2 regions of the Adlercreutzia sp. St.1H8 genome follow, and region 2 is predicted to be linked to the other one. Evidence: predicted binding sites of a transcription regulator. Region 2 holds the regulator's gene; the other holds the start of a gene.
The links. The regulator LexA, encoded in region 2, represses DNA repair genes until DNA is damaged. The targets are predictions, from matches to a motif close to CNAACANNTGTTNG.
Positions count from the first base shown of each region.

Region 1 (8,402 bases), 520 kb from region 2:
CCGCGCTCGTCGCCGGCATCGTGCTCACCACCGTCGGGTTCCTCATGGCGTTTCTGACCGTGCCGCCGGTGGGCGGTGCCACCGTGGGCGGCGTCGAGCTCATCGGCGACGCCATGGTCAACCAGAAGATGCTCCTGTCGCAGAAGATCTTCTACTTCCACATGCCCGTGGCCATCACGTCGTTCGTGGCGCTGATCTTCGGCGCCTACTACAGCGTGCGCTTCCTCATGACGAAGAGCCAGCGCTTCGATACCTGCGCGCGCATCGCGCTGGAGCTGGCCCTGCTGTTCGTGGTGATGACCATGGTCACCGGCGAGATGTGGACGCGCTTCGAGTGGGGCGTGTGGTGGAGCTGGGAGCCGCGGCTTACCACCTACCTCATCCTCATGCTCATCGTCATCGCCTACTTCGTGCTGCGCAGCTCCATCGACGAGCCCGAGCGTCGCGCCACCTTCGCCGCCGTGGTGGCCGTCATCGCCGCCATCGACGTGCCCATCTGCTTCATGATCACGCGTCTCATCCCCTCATCCATCCACCCCGTGGTGCTGCGCGAAGGGGGCATGAGCCCCGAGATGGGGCTGTGCGTGGGCCTTGTGGCCCTCGGGATGCTGTGCGTCTGCTTCGCCCTGTACCGCGCCCGCTTTCGCCAGGTCCGCCTGTGCCAGCGGGTGGACGCCCTCAAGGAAACCCTCGACGACGAACGCTAGGAGAGAGCCATGAACCCCATTCTCGCTGACATCTACTCGACCATCCTGCCCTCCGCCCCCTACGTCATCGCCGCCTACGCGCTTCTGTGGGTGGCGCTGCTCGTCTACCTCCTCATCATTGCGCGCGGCACTAAGAAGGCCGAGGCCCAGCTTATGCTGCTCGAGGAGGCCGTGGCCGACGAGCGCGCCAAGGGGGAGTAGGCACTTCGTCGCGCGTGGCCTTGCGGGCGCCTCTCTGCGCTTCCGCGAGCGTGCGGCTGGAGTATTTGTTTCCTTAGGAAAACTTTCTGTCTGCGAGCTGTCTTTCGATGTGTTACCATTGGCTAACATTGATAGGGCGGCCGGAGTTGGCCGGCGCGCCGAGAGAGAGGAGAGGCCTTGAGCCGCATCGTCCGCATCCTTATGATGGCCGCCGCCTGGGTGTGCTTCGCCGTTGGCTGCATCGGCATCGTCGTGCCCGTGCTGCCCACCACGCCCCTCGTGCTGCTGGCGACGCTCCTCTTCGCCAAGTCCTCGCCTCGCTGCCATCGCTGGATCTGCTCGTCTAAGGTCTACCGCGCCTATGTGGTGCCCTTCCGCCAGGCAGGCGGGATGCCGCTCTCTGTGAAGGTGCGCGTGCTCGCGGTGTCGTGGGGAGTCATGGCCGTGAGCGCGCTGCTCGTGCAGAAGCCGACGGTCTGGGTCATCCTCACGGGGTGCGCCCTGTTCATGCTCTACCTGGTGGGCTTCCGCATTCCCACCGTCGACGTTGCCCCCGTCGCCCCGGCGCGTGTGGCCGAGGAAGCCGAGTAGGCCCTCCTGCCTCCCTCCCGCGCTGTCCGCCCGCCGCCCGCGCTGCTCGCCCGTCTCCCGCGCTGCTCGCCCGCGCCTCCCGCCCGTCTCCCGCGCTGCTCGCCTGCCTCGCGCTTCACGCCCGCGCTGCTGCCGCCTGGGGAATTCGGCGGCTCTGGCGTGCAGTCGCGTGGCCGGGGACGGCCACGCTTCCCCCGCTGCCGCTTCTGCTTCCGAGGAATTCGGCGGCAGAAATGCAAATTTCGACGGTTTTGCACTCCCCGTGGCCGCTCAGACGGGGCTTTCTCCGGCTTCGGAGGATAAAACCCCAGGTCGGCCTTGGCTGGATCCGATGGCAGCGGTTTCTCGGCGCTCGTCTCGGGTGCAAAACCGTCCGAATTTGCAGGAAGCGCCTCAGATGGCGGGGTTCGAAGGCGCCCTGTAGTATCATGGCCTCATCCCGGCGGCACCGCGCATGCCGCCTTCGCGCGCCCTGAGGCGCAGGCTCAAGAGAAAGGTGCTCGATGAAGGCGCTCATCCCCGCTGCGGGTCTGGGAACCCGCTTTTTGCCCGCCACCAAGTCCCAGCCCAAGGAGATGCTGCTCGTGGTGGATCGCCCGGCCATCCAGTACGTGGTGGAGGAGGGCCTGGCCTCGGCTGCCGACGAGGTGGTCATCATCAACAGCCGCGAGAAGAAGTCCATCGAGGATCACTTCAGCCCCGATCCGGCGCTCGTGGCGCTGCTGCGTGAGCGCGGCAAGGACGCCTACGCCGACGCCGTGGAGAAGGTGGGCGGCTACAACGTGAGCTACGTCTACCAGGAGGAGGCGCTCGGCTTGGGGCACGCGGTGCGCTGCGCCGCTGAGAAGACCGGCGACGAGCCGTTCTACGTGCTGCTCGGCGACGTGCTCGTGCCCGACAACAAGATGCTGCCGGCCATGCAGGCGGTATCCGACGCGCACGGCGGCGCGAGCGTCATCGCCGTCATGCCCGTGCCCGACGACCAGGTGAGTCGCTTCGGCGTCATCGCCGGCCAGGCTGTGGCCGCTGACGTGTGGAAGGTGGACTCGCTCGTGGAGAAGCCGGCGCTCGAGGACGCGCCGTCCAACCTGGCCGTGTTCGGCCGCTACCTCCTGAGCCCGCGGGTCATGGAGCTGCTGGCCGACGTGGAGCCAGGCGTGGGCGGCGAGATCCAGCTGACCGACGCGCTTGACGCGGTGCTGCGCGAGGAGGAGATGTACGCGCTCATCGTCGACCCGGCCGACGGTTTCGACACCGGCACCGTGGAAAGCTGGCTCGAGACCAACAACGAGCTCTACCGCAGAGCCCACGCCTAAGAAGCAGAACGGCCCCGCTTGGCGGGGCCGTTTTCTTGTGGGGGGGGAGGGCTGCCGCGCCGCCCGCGAGGCGCTGTCGGGGCCGTGGGGCGGCGCAGGTGCCCAAGGATCCGACGCGGCGCGCTTCGGTACGCGAGGAGGGCCCTCGGGGAGCAGATGTGCCGCCCCACGGCCCCGGAGAAAGAAGTGGCCCGGTGGAGAGGGGAGCTCCACCGGGCCGAAAGGAGGGGATGACGCGGCTCCTCGGAGCCGCTTCTGCTTCGTTCCAAAGCAGGCAAGTGGAGTAGGAGGGGAACCTTCGCACTTGCTGGTACCCAGTATAACGTGACCCTTTGAATAAGCCATGAATGCCCGGTGGGCATCTTGTGAATTTCCCATCCACACTTTGAGGAGTTTGTCAAATCCTTGCAGATCGTCAATGATATTTCAAACATTTGTTTGTTCTCGTCGTCCTAGCCGCCGGCCCGTGGTACCATGGCCGCCATGGATACGCTGTTTACTGAAATGGAGAACGCGGAGCGCAGCCGGGTGGCTCCCCTGGCGGTGCGCATGCGCCCCCGCACGCTCGACGAGCTGGTGGGCCAGGCCGAGGCCGTGGGGCCGGGCAGCTGGCTGCGCACGGCCATCGAGCAGGACACGCTGAGCTCGGTCATCCTCTACGGCCCGGCTGGCACGGGGAAGACCTCGCTCGCGCACGTGATCGCGGAGTCGACGAAGGCCACGTTTGTGGAGGTGTCGGCCATCGGCGGCACGGTGTCAGACCTCCGGCGCGAGATCGATGCTGCGGAGAAGCGGCTGCTCATGGGTGGGCTGCGCACCATCTTGTTCGTGGACGAGATCCACCGCTTCAACCGCTCCCAGCAAGACGCCCTGCTCCATGCGGTGGAAGACCGCATGGTGGTGCTCGTGGGCGCCACCACCGAGAACCCCTTCTTCGAGGTGAACTCGGCGCTCATCTCGCGCTCACGCGTGGTGGAGCTGCGCTCGCTGGCAGACGAGGACATCGCAGAGCTTGTCGCGCGGGCCGTGGCCGACGAGCGCGGGCTCGGCGGCCTCTACGCGCTGGAGGACGAGGCGCGTGACGCCATCGTGCTGCTGGCCGGCGGGGACGGCCGCACGGCGCTCACCACCCTTGAGCTAGCGGCGGGCATGGTACCCCCGGGCACGCAGAGGGCACCGGTGGCCATCACCGAGGCCATGGTGCGCGCGGCCACGCCGCACCGGACGCTGCCCTACGACAAGAACAAGGACATGCACTACGACGTCATCTCGGCGTTCATCAAGTCCATGCGCGGGTCAGACCCGGATGCCGCCGTCTACTGGCTCGCCCGCATGATCGACGGGGGAGAGGACCCGAAGTTCATCGCGCGCCGCATGTACATCGCCGCATCGGAGGACATCGGCAACGCCGATCCCCAGGCGCTGCTCGTGGCTGCGGCGGCCTTTCGCGCCGTCGAGGTCATCGGCTACCCGGAGTGCCGTATCAACCTGGCGCAGGCCGCCATCTACCTGGCGCTCGCTCCCAAGTCCAATGCGGCGGAGGCCGCCATCGACGCCGCCCTGGCGGAGGTGCGCCACGGGCCCGCGCGCAAGGTGCCCGACCACCTGCGTGACCGCCACCGCCCCGGATCGGAAAGCTATGGAGCCTACAAGTACCCGCACAGCTACCCGGCCGGCTGGGTAGAGCAGCAGTACCTGCCCGACGGCCTTGCCCGCGGCGCCTTCTACCAGCCGGGCGTCCGCGGCTGGGAGGCCTATCGATCAGATGCCGCCGCCCGTGACCGCGCCGACGCGCAATCCTGAGCCGGCGTCTGCCAGGGGGGCGTCGCCCTGCCGCGCGCCCGAGAGCATGGGCGGGCCGCCTAACGGGGATCGCTCGTGGCACCTTCTCCGCAGGCGTTGCCGCGTGCGTTCGGGGGGGGGGTGGGCGAGAGGCCCTCGGCGTGCATCGCCGGCCTTCCTGCCAGGTAACGGGGAGGCATCGGGGGAATCCCCGGCGCGTAAAAGCGTGAGGGGCCTGTATAGAATAGGCCTCTGAAGACCGCGAAGTGCTATAGTTTAGCTTTCAAGTCAACGAGGAGGCTGACATGGAACTGCTCAACATCGCCCTGCCCATCGTCTACGCGCTCGTCGGCGTCGCCCTGGTGTGGTTCATCGTCGAGCTGGTCATGACCGTGCGCACGGCGCGCAAGACGGTCAAGTCCGTCAAGCAGCAGATCGACCCCACGCTGGAGAGCGTCGGCAAGATCACCGCATCGCTCGAGCCGGCCGTGGCCAACGTGAACAAGCTCACCGAGCAGCTGCAGCCCACCATCGAGCACGTGGAGAACATCACCGCGTCGCTCGAGCCCGTCTCCGCGAAGATCGACCCGCTCGTCGACCGCGTCTCGCTCACCGTGGACGCCGCCAACCTGGAGATCATGCGCGTGGACCAGATCCTGGAGGACGTCACCCAGATCACCGAGTCGGTGTCTAACACCCTCGACACGGTGGACACCGTCACCAACGCCCCGCTCGAGCTGGTGAACTCCGTTACCGACCGCGTGCGCTCCCGCTTCAAGCCGCGCTACGCCAGCAAGGAGTCCGAGCAGCTCGGCCAGGCCGCTTCGTCCGGCAGCCATGCTGTGAGGGACTTCGTGGACGCCGCCTCTGACGCGGCTGGCGCCGCCGTGTCTGAGCAGCGCGCCCGCATGCATGAGCGCAAAGAGGCCCGCGCGGCCCGCACCGAGGCCGCCCATGCCCGCGGCGAGTCGCTGTCCGATACCGCTGCGACCATGACCGACACCATCGTCGATGCCGTCGATGCCGATACCGCGCCGACGGCAGGCTCGGGCTATACCACCATCGCCCCCGAGGCCGACCAGCGCTAGCGGCTCGCCATGAAGCTCCCCGACCCCTCCAAGCCCGCGCCGAAGGCGCCTCGCCGCCCCTCGGTGATGGACACCATCACCCTGCCGCCGGTGGAGGAGGCCGTGGAGGCCTATGCCAAGGCCGACGGCTACGTGCACGCCCCGGGCTCTGAGGCCCAGGAGGCCGCCCGATCGGTGGAGGCCGCAGGGCTCGCAGCCGGGGAAGCCGTGTCCCAGGAAGCCCTGCGTGCCGACAAGGCGCGCCGGCGCTTCCTCGATGTGTGGACGGCGGTGGGCGCCATCCTGCTCACGGGCGTCGTCGTCTACTTGCTCAGCATCCTCTCGGTGCCGGTGTCCATCGTCATCTGGACGGTGGTCATCGTGTTCTGCCTGCGCGGCGTCGTCAACGGGCTTGAGCGTCGCGGCGTCAACCGCACGGTGGGCACGGCGCTCGCCTACGTGGCCATGGCGCTTGTGCTCGGGTTCTTCGCCTTCCTGCTGTTCTCGCCGATGTTCGGCCTGAACGCCCAGTTCGCCGACCTCATGTCGTCCATCCCGCAGTATGTGGAGGCGCTTTCCGCCTGGGGCAACGACCTCTACGCCCGCTATGCGCACGTCTTCGAGGACGCTACGGTCAAGCACCTCATCGACGAGGTGCAGTCCAACCTCACCGCCTGGGCGTCTGCGGTGGCCCAGGGCAGCGCGTCGGGCCTCATCGGCGTGGGAACCGTCATCGCCAACGGTCTCATGGCCCTGGGCTTCGCGCTCGTCATCGCCTTCTGGGTGCTCATGGAGCTGCCTGCCATCGGCCGGGAGTGCCGTCGCCTCCTGGACGAGCGCCGCATCGAGGACGCTGAGTTCCTCCACTACACGTTCACCCGCGTCATGGGCGGCTACATCAAGGGAACCCTGCTCCAATGCGCCATCATCGGCATCGTCTGCGGTGTGCTGTTCGCGGTGCTCGGCATCCCCAATGCTGCGGCCCTGGGCGGCATCACGGGCGTGCTCAACATCATCCCCATCATCGGCCCGTGGCTCGGCGGCGCCGCGACAGCTGTCGTCGCCGTGTTCGTGAGCCCGCTCGCGGCCCTCATCGCGCTCGTTGGCACCATTCTCGTCCAGCAGTTCGTCTACACGTTCATCTCGCCTAAGATCATGTCGAACTCGGTCGATGTGCACCCGGCGCTCACCCTCATGGCCCTCATGGTGGGCTCGGCGCTCGGCGGTGCCATGAGCGGCCTGCTCGGCTCGCTCGTGGGCATGCTCGCCTCCATCCCCGCGGTGGCGGTCATGAAGTCGGTGTTCGTCTACTACTTCGAGAAGCGCACCGGCCGTCGCGTGGTGGCTGAGGACGGCGTCTTCTTCAAGGGCACCACGTCCGAGACGAGCGACAACGCTCCCGACCCCATGGCCGATGCCGTCTCGCCGCATCCGGACTCCACGGCCGCCATGGAGCGCATCGAGCTGGCGCGTGCCGAGGGCCGTCGCGGTCCGTTCGCCGGCTGGAGCCCGGCCCCCATGGGAAAGAAGGGCAAGGCCGCGAAGGCGAAGAAGGATCGAAGGCCGCCTGCCAAGGGAAAGCACGGCTAGCGCTCCGCGCGCGTCGGTACGTTTCGGCTCGACGCGCCGCCGTCTCTCGCGATTCCGCCCGACGCCGGTGCGGCGCGCCCGCGTCGGCGCGGCATGTCAGCGGATCGTGTTTCCCCGCCGCTCGGCCGCCGCCCGGGCGCCTTCCGTACTATAATGTTCCGTCAGCGTGTCCGCCCCGGCGGCGCGTCGTCACGGGAAAGCGGGCCGGCAGGCCCTCGCCATAGACAGAAAGAGCAACCCATGGAATTCATGACAACCGCCGAGATCCGCGAGAAGTACCTCAGCTACTTCGAGGGCAAGGGCTGCAAGCGCATGCCGTCGTCCTCCCTCATCCCCGACGATCCGTCGCTTCTGCTCACGAGCGCCGGCATGGTGCAGTTCAAGCCCTACTTCCTGCAGCAGAAGCAGCTCGAGGAGCCCTACATCGGCACCACCACCGTGCAGAAGTGCGTGCGCACCAACGACATCGACATCATCGGCACCACCGGCCGCCATCTGAGTTTCTTCGAGATGCTCGGCAACTTTTCCTTCGGCAAGTACTTCAAGAAGGAGATGTGCGCCTGGGCCTACGACTTCTCCGTCAACGTGCTTGGCCTGCCGGCCGAGCGCCTGTACTTCACCGTGTTCGAGGACGACGACGAGACTATCGAGATCTGGAAGGGCCTTGGCGTGCCCGAGGATCACATCTCGCGTCTCGGCGAGGACGACAACTTCTGGCGCGCCGGCCCCACCGGCCCCTGCGGCCCCTGCTCGGAGATCTACTTCGACCAGGGCCCGGAGTTCGGCTGCGGCAGCCCTGACTGCGCGCCGGGTTGCGACTGCGACCGCTTCCTCGAGTACTGGAACTGCGTGTTCACCCAGTATGACGGCCAGGAGGACGGCACGCTTCTGCCCCTGCCCAAGAAGAACATCGACACGGGCATGGGCCTCGAGCGCATGGCTGCCATCATGCAGGGAGTCCAGTCCAACTACGACACCGACGTGCTGCGCAGCCTGGTGGGCGTAGGCGAGCGCCTCTCGGGCAAGGCCTACGGCGACGACCCCGAGGCCGACCTGGCCCTGCGCATCATCGCCGATCACAGCCGCGCGGTCACCTTCATGATCGCCGACGGCATCCTGCCCTCCAACGAGGGCCGCGGCTACGTGCT
Region 1 covers NZ_AP039376.1:851,966-860,367, forward strand. The annotation lists gene ccsA (cytochrome c biogenesis protein) at 1-707, shown strand, start outside; gene AC6I0Y_RS03095 (hypothetical protein) at 717-908, shown strand; gene AC6I0Y_RS03100 (YbaN family protein) at 1,086-1,499, shown strand; gene AC6I0Y_RS03105 (UTP--glucose-1-phosphate uridylyltransferase) at 2,003-2,815, shown strand; gene AC6I0Y_RS03110 (replication-associated recombination protein A) at 3,299-4,618, shown strand; gene AC6I0Y_RS03115 (DUF948 domain-containing protein) at 4,903-5,685, shown strand; gene AC6I0Y_RS03120 (AI-2E family transporter) at 5,695-7,254, shown strand; gene alaS (alanine--tRNA ligase) at 7,495-8,402, shown strand, end outside.
Region 1: the regulator LexA is predicted to act here: its motif matches at 3,243-3,256, upstream of AC6I0Y_RS03110 (replication-associated recombination protein A).

Region 2 (8,402 bases):
CCTCGGCCTGCCTGCCGAGGGCCCCGCAGGGCCCGCGGGGGTCAGGGGACGCTGCGCGAAGGGCCCCGCAGGGGCCCGCAACCTCCACCAACGCGCCCCTGAGGGGGCGGGATTGTGCGAGGTTTCGCGGGGCGCCCTTGACGCGCGCGGGGCCGGAGGGGAACAGCCTCCCCGGCGCGTGAGGGGAGGAGGGGAGGGGTGCAGGGGAGCCCCGCGGCTCCCCTGCCGGGGGATCCGGGGCGAGCAGCCCCGGAGGCCAGGATCGCCTGATGCGCCCAAACGCGAGGACGTACGAGGCCTGCGCCGTACCGTGGTATGTCCGTATCCCGGTACGGTGCAGGCCTCGTACCGGGATACGGACATACGGCTCTCACGGCAGATCGCAGGTGAGTTCCTCGTCGCACTCCACGCACTTCACGCGCACGGCCCTCGTCGCCCTGACGCTCATGCCGCATCGGGGGCAGGTGTACTTCCTCGTGCTTGACGGCCTCTTGGCGGCGGAGGCGGCCGCGGGCCTGCCGAGCCTGTGGAGCTCCCTGAGCTCACCCTCCACCTTCTTGAAGGCGCCCTGCCGTGCCATCAGGAGGAGGCTGTCCCCCGGCGAGGTCAGCGACCACCCGATCCTCTTGTCGTAGGCGATCACGAGCCCCCTCTTCTCCGCCTCGATGCGGAACCTCCCGTTGTGGTAGGTTCCGCCCCGTGACGTGTCCTTGATGCCCTGCTCGTGGCAGTGCAGGTGGACCATCTCGTGGAGGAGGGTGGCCATGACCTCCGCCACGGGCCGGCCTATGGTCTCGGCTCCGAGGTTGATCTCGTGGAAGGCGTCCTCGCCGCTGGCCCAGGATCTCCACGGCGTGAAGTGCCCGTAGGCGGAGGGGGTGGGGGAGACGGTTATCACCGGGCGGCCGAGCCGTCCGCCGCGCAGACCCACTCCTCGCTCAGGCCCTCTCGAACGCGGCGAGCCTCAGGCTGAGCCTGGGCTCCTCCCCTGGCGCCGCCATCACGCGGCCCGCCCGGCCGGCGTGCGGATGCAGGCCCGGGCGACGAGGCCGGCCATCTGCCCGTCGAGCGTCTGCTGCCTCCGGCAGAGGCGCCGCAGGCGTCTGCGCGCCTCGTCGAGCCACCGGCAGTCCGGGATTTCCCAGCTCAGGTGCATCCCGATCATGAGGCGCAGCGTGGCGCGCTCGCTTGCGATGGCGTCCGCCTCGGCGCTCAGGCGCTCGAACCGCTCCAGCTCCTCTGGAGTGAGGAGCACTTTGCTCTCAACCATGCTCGCTCCTCCCTAGCGCCCGATTGTGCCCTCGGCGACCCAGCCATCCCGCCAGTTGCCGTCGGCCTCGCCCACGTGGACGTAGATCCCCCGCCCAGACTCGCCCGTCATGGGGACGACCCAGAAGCCGTCCTCGCCGTTGGCGAGGAGCTGGCACGTCCGCCCCTTCGCGTCCAGGACGGTAGACGACTCGCAGTCGCCCTCGCAGCAGTCGATCTCGTAGCCCTCGAGGGAGACGTCCACCTCCACCCATCCGTCTCCATCGGGCATATGCCCGGATCGCGCCGCCACATAGCCGGCCTTGAGCACGGCCTCGGTCGAATCGACGCGGCGCTGCCAAATCCTGAAGTCACCCATTTTCGTCTCCCTTCTTACTCCGTCGCCTCGCGCAGGGCCTCGACCAGGTCTGCGTGGTAGCTCCCATGCGACCAGTCTCCCGCCGCCTCGTCGTAGCCCCAGGCCACGACATAGGGGTGGTGCGGATTCGCCTGGCGCAGCAGGATCGCCGCCTGGAGGCCGCGCCAGATGACCACGTAGCCCTGCTTGCTCTCGTCCCTGTAGGCAGCCTTCTCGTCGCTCATGTCCTTGATCCTCTCTCGTCTGATCCGCGCCCGCCGGATGCAAGCGCCGCTTGCCTCGGCCTGCCTGCCGAGGGCCCCGCAGGGCCCGCGGGGGTCAGGGGACGCTGCGCGAAGGGCCCCGCAGGGGCCCGCAACCTCCACCAACGCGCCCCTGAGGGGGCGGGATTGTGCGAGGTTTCGCGGGGCGCCCTTGACGCGCGCGGGGCCGGAGGGGAACAGCCTCCCCGGCGCGTGAGGGGAGGAGGGGAGGGGTGCAGGGGAGCCCCGCGGCTCCCCTGCCGGGGGATCCGGGGCGAGCAGCCCCGGAGGCCAGGATCGCCGTGCCGCGACCCACGGGTACGGCCGTACTGCGGTACTGGCGTACCCTGGTACTGGAGTACCGGGGTACGGGAAGCGGCCGCCCGGGGCGCTAGGTCGGGAGACGAGGGCGGAGGCCGCTCGCGGGCGCTACAGCACCCCCGCGAGGGCGAGGACGACGCCCGCCGCGCACGCCTCCACGCCCGCGACCACGGCCAGGGCCTCCAGGACGAAGGCGCGGCGGCCGAGCCTTCGCTCCAGGCCCCCGTCGAAAATGGCAGCTGCTCCCGCGGCGGCAGCCAGCGCTCCGATGACGGAGAGAGCCATCGCATCCTCCTTTCTCGGGGACTCGCGCTCTAACGCGACGGTACTCGGGTATGCCCGTACCGCGATACGGAGTACGGGTATACCGCGGTACGGAGTCGCCTGCGCGGCGGCTACGACTCGCCGAGCCTGCGCGCCGTCTCCAGCTCGTCGGCCAGGTAGGCGTCGAGCGCCTCCATGAAAATCTGGGACTTGGTGAGCCCCTCGCCGCGGCTAGACCACAGGCGCAGGTCGAGCGCGCGGTGGTACTCCTCGGGCATCGTGACGGTGGTCTGGCGCCGCCCCGGCGCGGCGGCGCCGGGCGCCCCCTTGCCGCCGCGCGCTCCCTTGGGCGCGGCCGGGGCGGGCTCGGCGGCGTCAGCGCGGATGAGGCCCGCGACGAGGTCGGCCGTGCCGATGGGGGACTGTCCCCCCGAGAGCGAGCGCGCCATCCCTACCCCACCTCCCCGACGAACTCCGCGGCGAAGGCCTCGTAGTCCCGGAACTTGAGGTTGCGCCGGCCGTCCTTGGCGTGAGACTGCCTGATGCGAGTGGAGTAGACCCCGACTCCTGCCTCACGCGCCAGCTCGGCGATCTCCTCGGCCAGGAGGGCGGGAGACTCGGCCTGGGTCGAGTAGCGGCACACCAGCACCCCGTCGACGGACACGGCCGGGTTGCTGTAGCGGCGGATGGCGTCGACCGTGTCGATGACGCCCTGGAGCCCGCGCACGGACTCCTCCTCGGCGAACACGGGGATGATGACGCGCGTGGCCGCGTTGAGGGCCATGATGGTCATGACCGACAGGTTGCCGGGGGTGTCGACGATGACGTAGTCGTAGGGAGCGCCCTCGAGCAGCTCGCGGAGGCGATACTGCGCCCCGACGTTGGCGACGTCCGAGAGCGTCTGCTCGGCCGCGCCGACGGCGGCTCCTCCGGCGGCGAGGCCCACCGGGGCGCCGCGCACCTCTATGTCCTGGACGCAGTCGCAGAAGTCGTAGCGCTCGGCCACGAGCGCGTGGGCGATCCCCTCCACGGTGGACATGTCCGCCCCCATGGTGGAGGAGAGGCATCCCGGGGAGTGGTCCAGGTCGACGATGACGACTGACTTTCCGGCCTTCGAGAGCTGCCCGGCGAGCTCGCGGGCGGTGGTGGACTTGGCCACTCCGCCCTTGGGGTTGACGATGGCAACCACGCAGGGATCTGCCATGATGGCACCTGCCTTTCCGTTGATTCCGACACGGGTGACAAGCCGCGGAATCCCCGGGTCACAGGGCGATACGAACGTACATTCGTATCCTTGTACCGCCGTACGCCGATACCTCGGTATGGCGGTACGACCATGTGACGGTACGGCAGTATACACGTACCGCCGTACCTACGGGCGGCTTTTAAGCCTCATGTTGGGAAAACGTCGCTGAAGAAGACCTGCGAAGTGTGTGCTTTTCATGGATGGCAGGAAATATTTTTCATCGATCAGGACACGCGGGCAAAAGGGAGGAATAGGTAAAACCCCAGGTCAGGGAAAAACTTTCATTACTTTACATAACATATATTATCGATAATCGATTTATCTCACAGAGGAACGCCAGCACATGAACGTCAATTACTGCCTTTGAGAGGCCTGGGCGTTTACCGCTAGCCCCAGATTGAGGTGCCGGGATCCTTGGCCGCTTCACCAGAACCGACTCCGCCGCCCTGAGGCAGGTCATACGCCTCGTAGAGCGACGACAAGTCGCCGGTCTGAATAGCCTGGATCATAGCCGGCAACACTGACGCCAAGGCGATGGCGTTCAGCGTGAGCGCCAGAGCGCAGACGATGGCGCCCAGCACTGCCGAACGCCGTATGCGCGATGCGTAGATGGCCAGGCCTGGCGCAACGCCCTCAGCGATGACGCGGCGCGTCTTGACGAGAGCCATAAGCGCACATATCACTCCGACGCCGCTCAGCACGACGCCGCCGATCAGAAGCGAGAGCGGCCCCGCTATCGTCGCCACGGTCACAAGTGTCTGAGCTGACTTCAACTGACGCAGTCCGCCATCAGCCGAAGGCTGGTCAAAGGGGGTCTGGGGAGGCTGATTTTGGGCCTCGGTCATCATTTCCTGCCTTCCGTTGAAAAACAGGCCTTCTAACCTGCGGTTTTATAAACGAGGCTCTGAGAGCCGTTCTAAGGCCCTATGTTGTCCTTCCATGGGTAAATACTCATGGAAATGAAGGTTTTTCCTGAGCCCTGGCAGCTTAATATACCATCCGGCATCGAAATGACGATTGCCTCGCTTCGAATTACACGGATGGATCACCGGATTGGAGCCATTCCGTAGGAACTCCTACGAAGAGACGCCGCTGCTTCCGAACCCACCGCTGCCGCGCTGCGTATCGTCAAGCGACTCTACGGTCACAGGCATGACCGCGGGCGCCGCGACGATCATGAGCTGCGCGATACGGTCACCGACGTGAATCTCGAAGGGCTCCTTCAGGTCAAGGTTCATGAGGACGACCTTGACCTCGCCGCGATAGCCGCTGTCGATGAGGCCCGGCGCGTTGACGACGGTAATACCCCGTTGAGCCGCCAGACCGCTACGCGGGATGACAAGGCCCGCGTAGCCTTGCGGGATAGCCATCGCAAAGCCGCAGGAAACAACCGCCCGTTCGAGCGGCCCAAGCGTAAGCGCCTCGGCTGCGCGCAGATCAAGCCCCGCATCTCCTTCGTGGGCATAGCTGGGAAGCTTGTTTGAAAAATCGAACATTTGTATAGGCAAGGGGAGAGGCATGCTGGTTTCCTAAGAAAGATCGTTGAGCGCGCTGGCAAACTCCTCGACGCTCTGGAAGTCCTTGTAGACGCTCATGAAGCGAATGTACGCCACGTCGTCAAGCGGGGCGAGACGCGCCATGACCAGATCGCCCAGATCCTTGGAGCGAATCTCCCCCCTCGGCGAAGCGCTCAGATCGTTCTCTATGCCATTAATGAGGGACTCGATCTGCTGGGGCGTGATCGGCCGCTTCGCGCAGGCACTCAGGAGGCCGCGCATGAGCTTCTGGCGATCGAAGGCCTCAGAGGATCCGTCGGACTTGATGACGATGACGGGATTCTCACCCCGACGCTCATACGTGGTGAAGCGATGTCCGCAGGAAAGGCACTCGCGCCGGCGGCGAATGGCGGCACCGTCATCAGCAGGACGGGAGTCGACCACCTTCGATTCGGGGTGACTGCATACGGGACAGAGCATGGCACTCCTTCAACTTGGATAAGCAGGGTAATAATATAACCTAAGAGCGCCCTCGGGAAGCAGCCTCATCGACGAGCTGATGCTGATTCACCGTATTCTGTCCACAGCGCCAATCGCGCGAGCTTGCGAGAGCTACCGCGCGATTGGCTATGCCGCCCGCGAACGCAGCAACGGGGCGGTCTCGAAAAGGCCTAGAACGGCATGAGGAGCGCGCCAAACGACAACGCGCATCCGATGCCGAGCAGAATGGCCGACTGGCGGCTCGTGAGGCTCGTCGGGTTCTTCGCCTCAGGCTTGCGCGCCGGGGGCTCTGACAGGGCCGGAAACGCTATGATGCGGGCCCGCGCGGCCGCAGTATAAGGCCGGGGCTTGAGCGCGGAGGTACCCGCGACAGGACAACTTCTTTCGCAATTCCTCATTTTTCTTCCTCCCAGCTCTTGCTTAGAACCTTTGTTCGTTGATATAATAGGCCGAACAAAAGTTCATGTCAACAACTACTTCAAACATTTGTTCCTATAGAGTGAAAGGAAGGGATCATGGCCCAGAAGGTCACCAAGCGCCAGCAGGCGGTTTTGGATTGCATCGAGGACTGTATCCGCGAGAAGGGGTACGGCCCCACCGTGCGCGAGGTCTGCGAGGCGCTGGGGCTGTCGTCCCCCTCAACCGTGCACGTTCACCTCAAGGCCCTCGAGGACAAGGGCTACATCAAGCGCGACCCGCTCAAGTCCCGCTCCATCGCCCTCACCTATCACCTTGATCGCGATGACGACGTGGCCAACGTGGCGTCTCCCGCCTTCAGCAAGCTGGTGAACGTGCCCCTCGTCGGCAACGTGGCTGCCGGCTCTCCCATCTTAGCCGAGGAGAACATCACCGACACCATCACCCTGCCTACCGACATCGTCGGAGACTCGCCGTCCTTCCTGCTCTCCGTTCGCGGGGAGTCCATGATCGAAGCCGGCATCAACGACGGCGACTACGTGGTGGTCAAGGAGCAGCCTGTCGCCAACAACGGCGACATCGTGGTGGCCATCATCGATGATGGCGCCACAGTCAAGCGCTTCTTCAAGGAAGCCGACCACATCAGGCTCCAGCCGGAGAACTCCACGATGGATCCCATCATCACAACTGATTGCTCCATTGCCGGCAAGGTCGTCGCAGTCTTCCGACGCCTCTAGCGAGAACCTCTGGCAAAGCATAGGCAGCGCCAGGATGACGCGAAAACGCGCAGCCAGAGCAGAAAAACGGGAAGAGGGGAGTGATGCCACCGCGGCGCCACTCCCCTCCCCTTTCATCTCGCTGCCTGCCGTCTGCTCACGTTCGCGCCGCTCACGCCTGGCAGACGAGGTGCGGGGAGGCAACGACGGCGGCTCCCCTATCTGCGAGGTGCGCGTCGCCCAAGGACGTGAGCCAAGCGCGCCCCGACGAGAGGGTTCCCAAGGGCCTACGGCTCAGCTCCCCCTCCCTGACGAGAGGGGCACCTAGCGTGGACGCGGGCCTATCACCCCCCCCCCCGACGGAGGAAGGCTCCAAGAGCCTGCGCCTCGATCCCCCGTGACGAGAGACTGCCCCAAGAGCCTACAGCCCGTCCCCCCTGACGAGGGAAGGCTCCCCAAGAGCCTGCGGCGCGCCGAACATCCTGCTCGACGGGGGAAGGCTCTCAAGAGTGAGGGCTAAGCGCCCCGACGAGAGGGACACACCCCAAGGACGCAGGCTCAGCACATCCGCCTCCCTCCTGGGAGCATGCGCACCCCTCCCCAGGCCGCCTCGGGCCGCCCTCCCCTACGCGCCCTCTACGCAAAAGGGCTCGAAGACGCCGGCGTAGGCCGGGCCCACGAGCAGCACAAGGCGCGTGCCGGCCTCCTCATGCGTCTCGGAGACGATATGACAGCGCTCGTGGGCCACCGACACCAGATCCCCGCGCTGATAGGGGATGAGCACCTCCAGGTGCGCGTCAGCGGCGGCTGCGGCCTGGGCGATGCGCTCGACGAGCTCGCCTGTCCCCTCCCCCGTCTCAGCCGACACGCGCAGGGCCAGCGGATAGCGGCCCTCCAGGGCGGTGCGTGCCTCCCCGTCGAGCAGATCCACCTTGTTGAACACCTCGAGGCGCGGGATGTCCTGGGCGCCTATCTGGTCGAGCACCTCCTGGACGGCCTCGATCTGACCCTCATACTCCGGCGACGACGCATCCACCACATGTAGGATCAGATCAGCCCCCGTGATCTCGTCAAGCGTCGACTTGAACGCCTCCACCAGCGTGGTCGGCAGCTTCTGGATGAACCCGACCGTATCGGTGATGGTGATCTCCCGGCCCTCAGGCAGCTCGAACTTGCGGGTGGTGGAGTCGAGCGTGGCGAACAGCTTGTCGTAGCTGAGCACGTCAGCATCGGTCAGGCGGTTGATGAGGCTCGACTTCCCTGCGTTGGTGTAGCCGGCCAGCGCCACCTTGAACATGCCGCTTGCATAGCGGCTCTCGCGCTGGACGGCGCGCACCTCGGCCAGGTGAGCCAGCTCGCGCTTGATGGAGGTGATGCGCTTGCGCACCATGCGGCGGTCGACTTCGAGCTGGCTCTCGCCCTCGCCGAAGCGCGACCCCACGCCGCCTCCCATGCGGTTGGAGGCCAGGTGCGCCCACATGCCGCGCAGACGCGGCAGCAGGTACTGGTTCTGGGCCAAGCGCACCTGCAGGCGGCCCTCCTTGCTCGTGGCATGGAGGGCGAAGATGTCGA
Region 2 covers NZ_AP039376.1:1,370,555-1,378,956, reverse strand. The annotation lists gene AC6I0Y_RS05235 (hypothetical protein) at 371-931, opposite strand; gene AC6I0Y_RS05230 (hypothetical protein) at 1,001-1,270, opposite strand; gene AC6I0Y_RS05225 (hypothetical protein) at 1,283-1,627, opposite strand; gene AC6I0Y_RS05220 (hypothetical protein) at 1,642-1,851, opposite strand; gene AC6I0Y_RS05215 (hypothetical protein) at 2,299-2,475, opposite strand; gene AC6I0Y_RS05210 (hypothetical protein) at 2,586-2,903, opposite strand; gene AC6I0Y_RS05205 (ParA family protein) at 2,906-3,658, opposite strand; gene AC6I0Y_RS05200 (hypothetical protein) at 4,087-4,548, opposite strand; gene dut (dUTP diphosphatase) at 4,777-5,220, opposite strand; gene nrdR (transcriptional regulator NrdR) at 5,230-5,676, opposite strand; gene lexA (transcriptional repressor LexA) at 6,213-6,851, shown strand; gene hflX (GTPase HflX) at 7,456-8,402, opposite strand, start outside.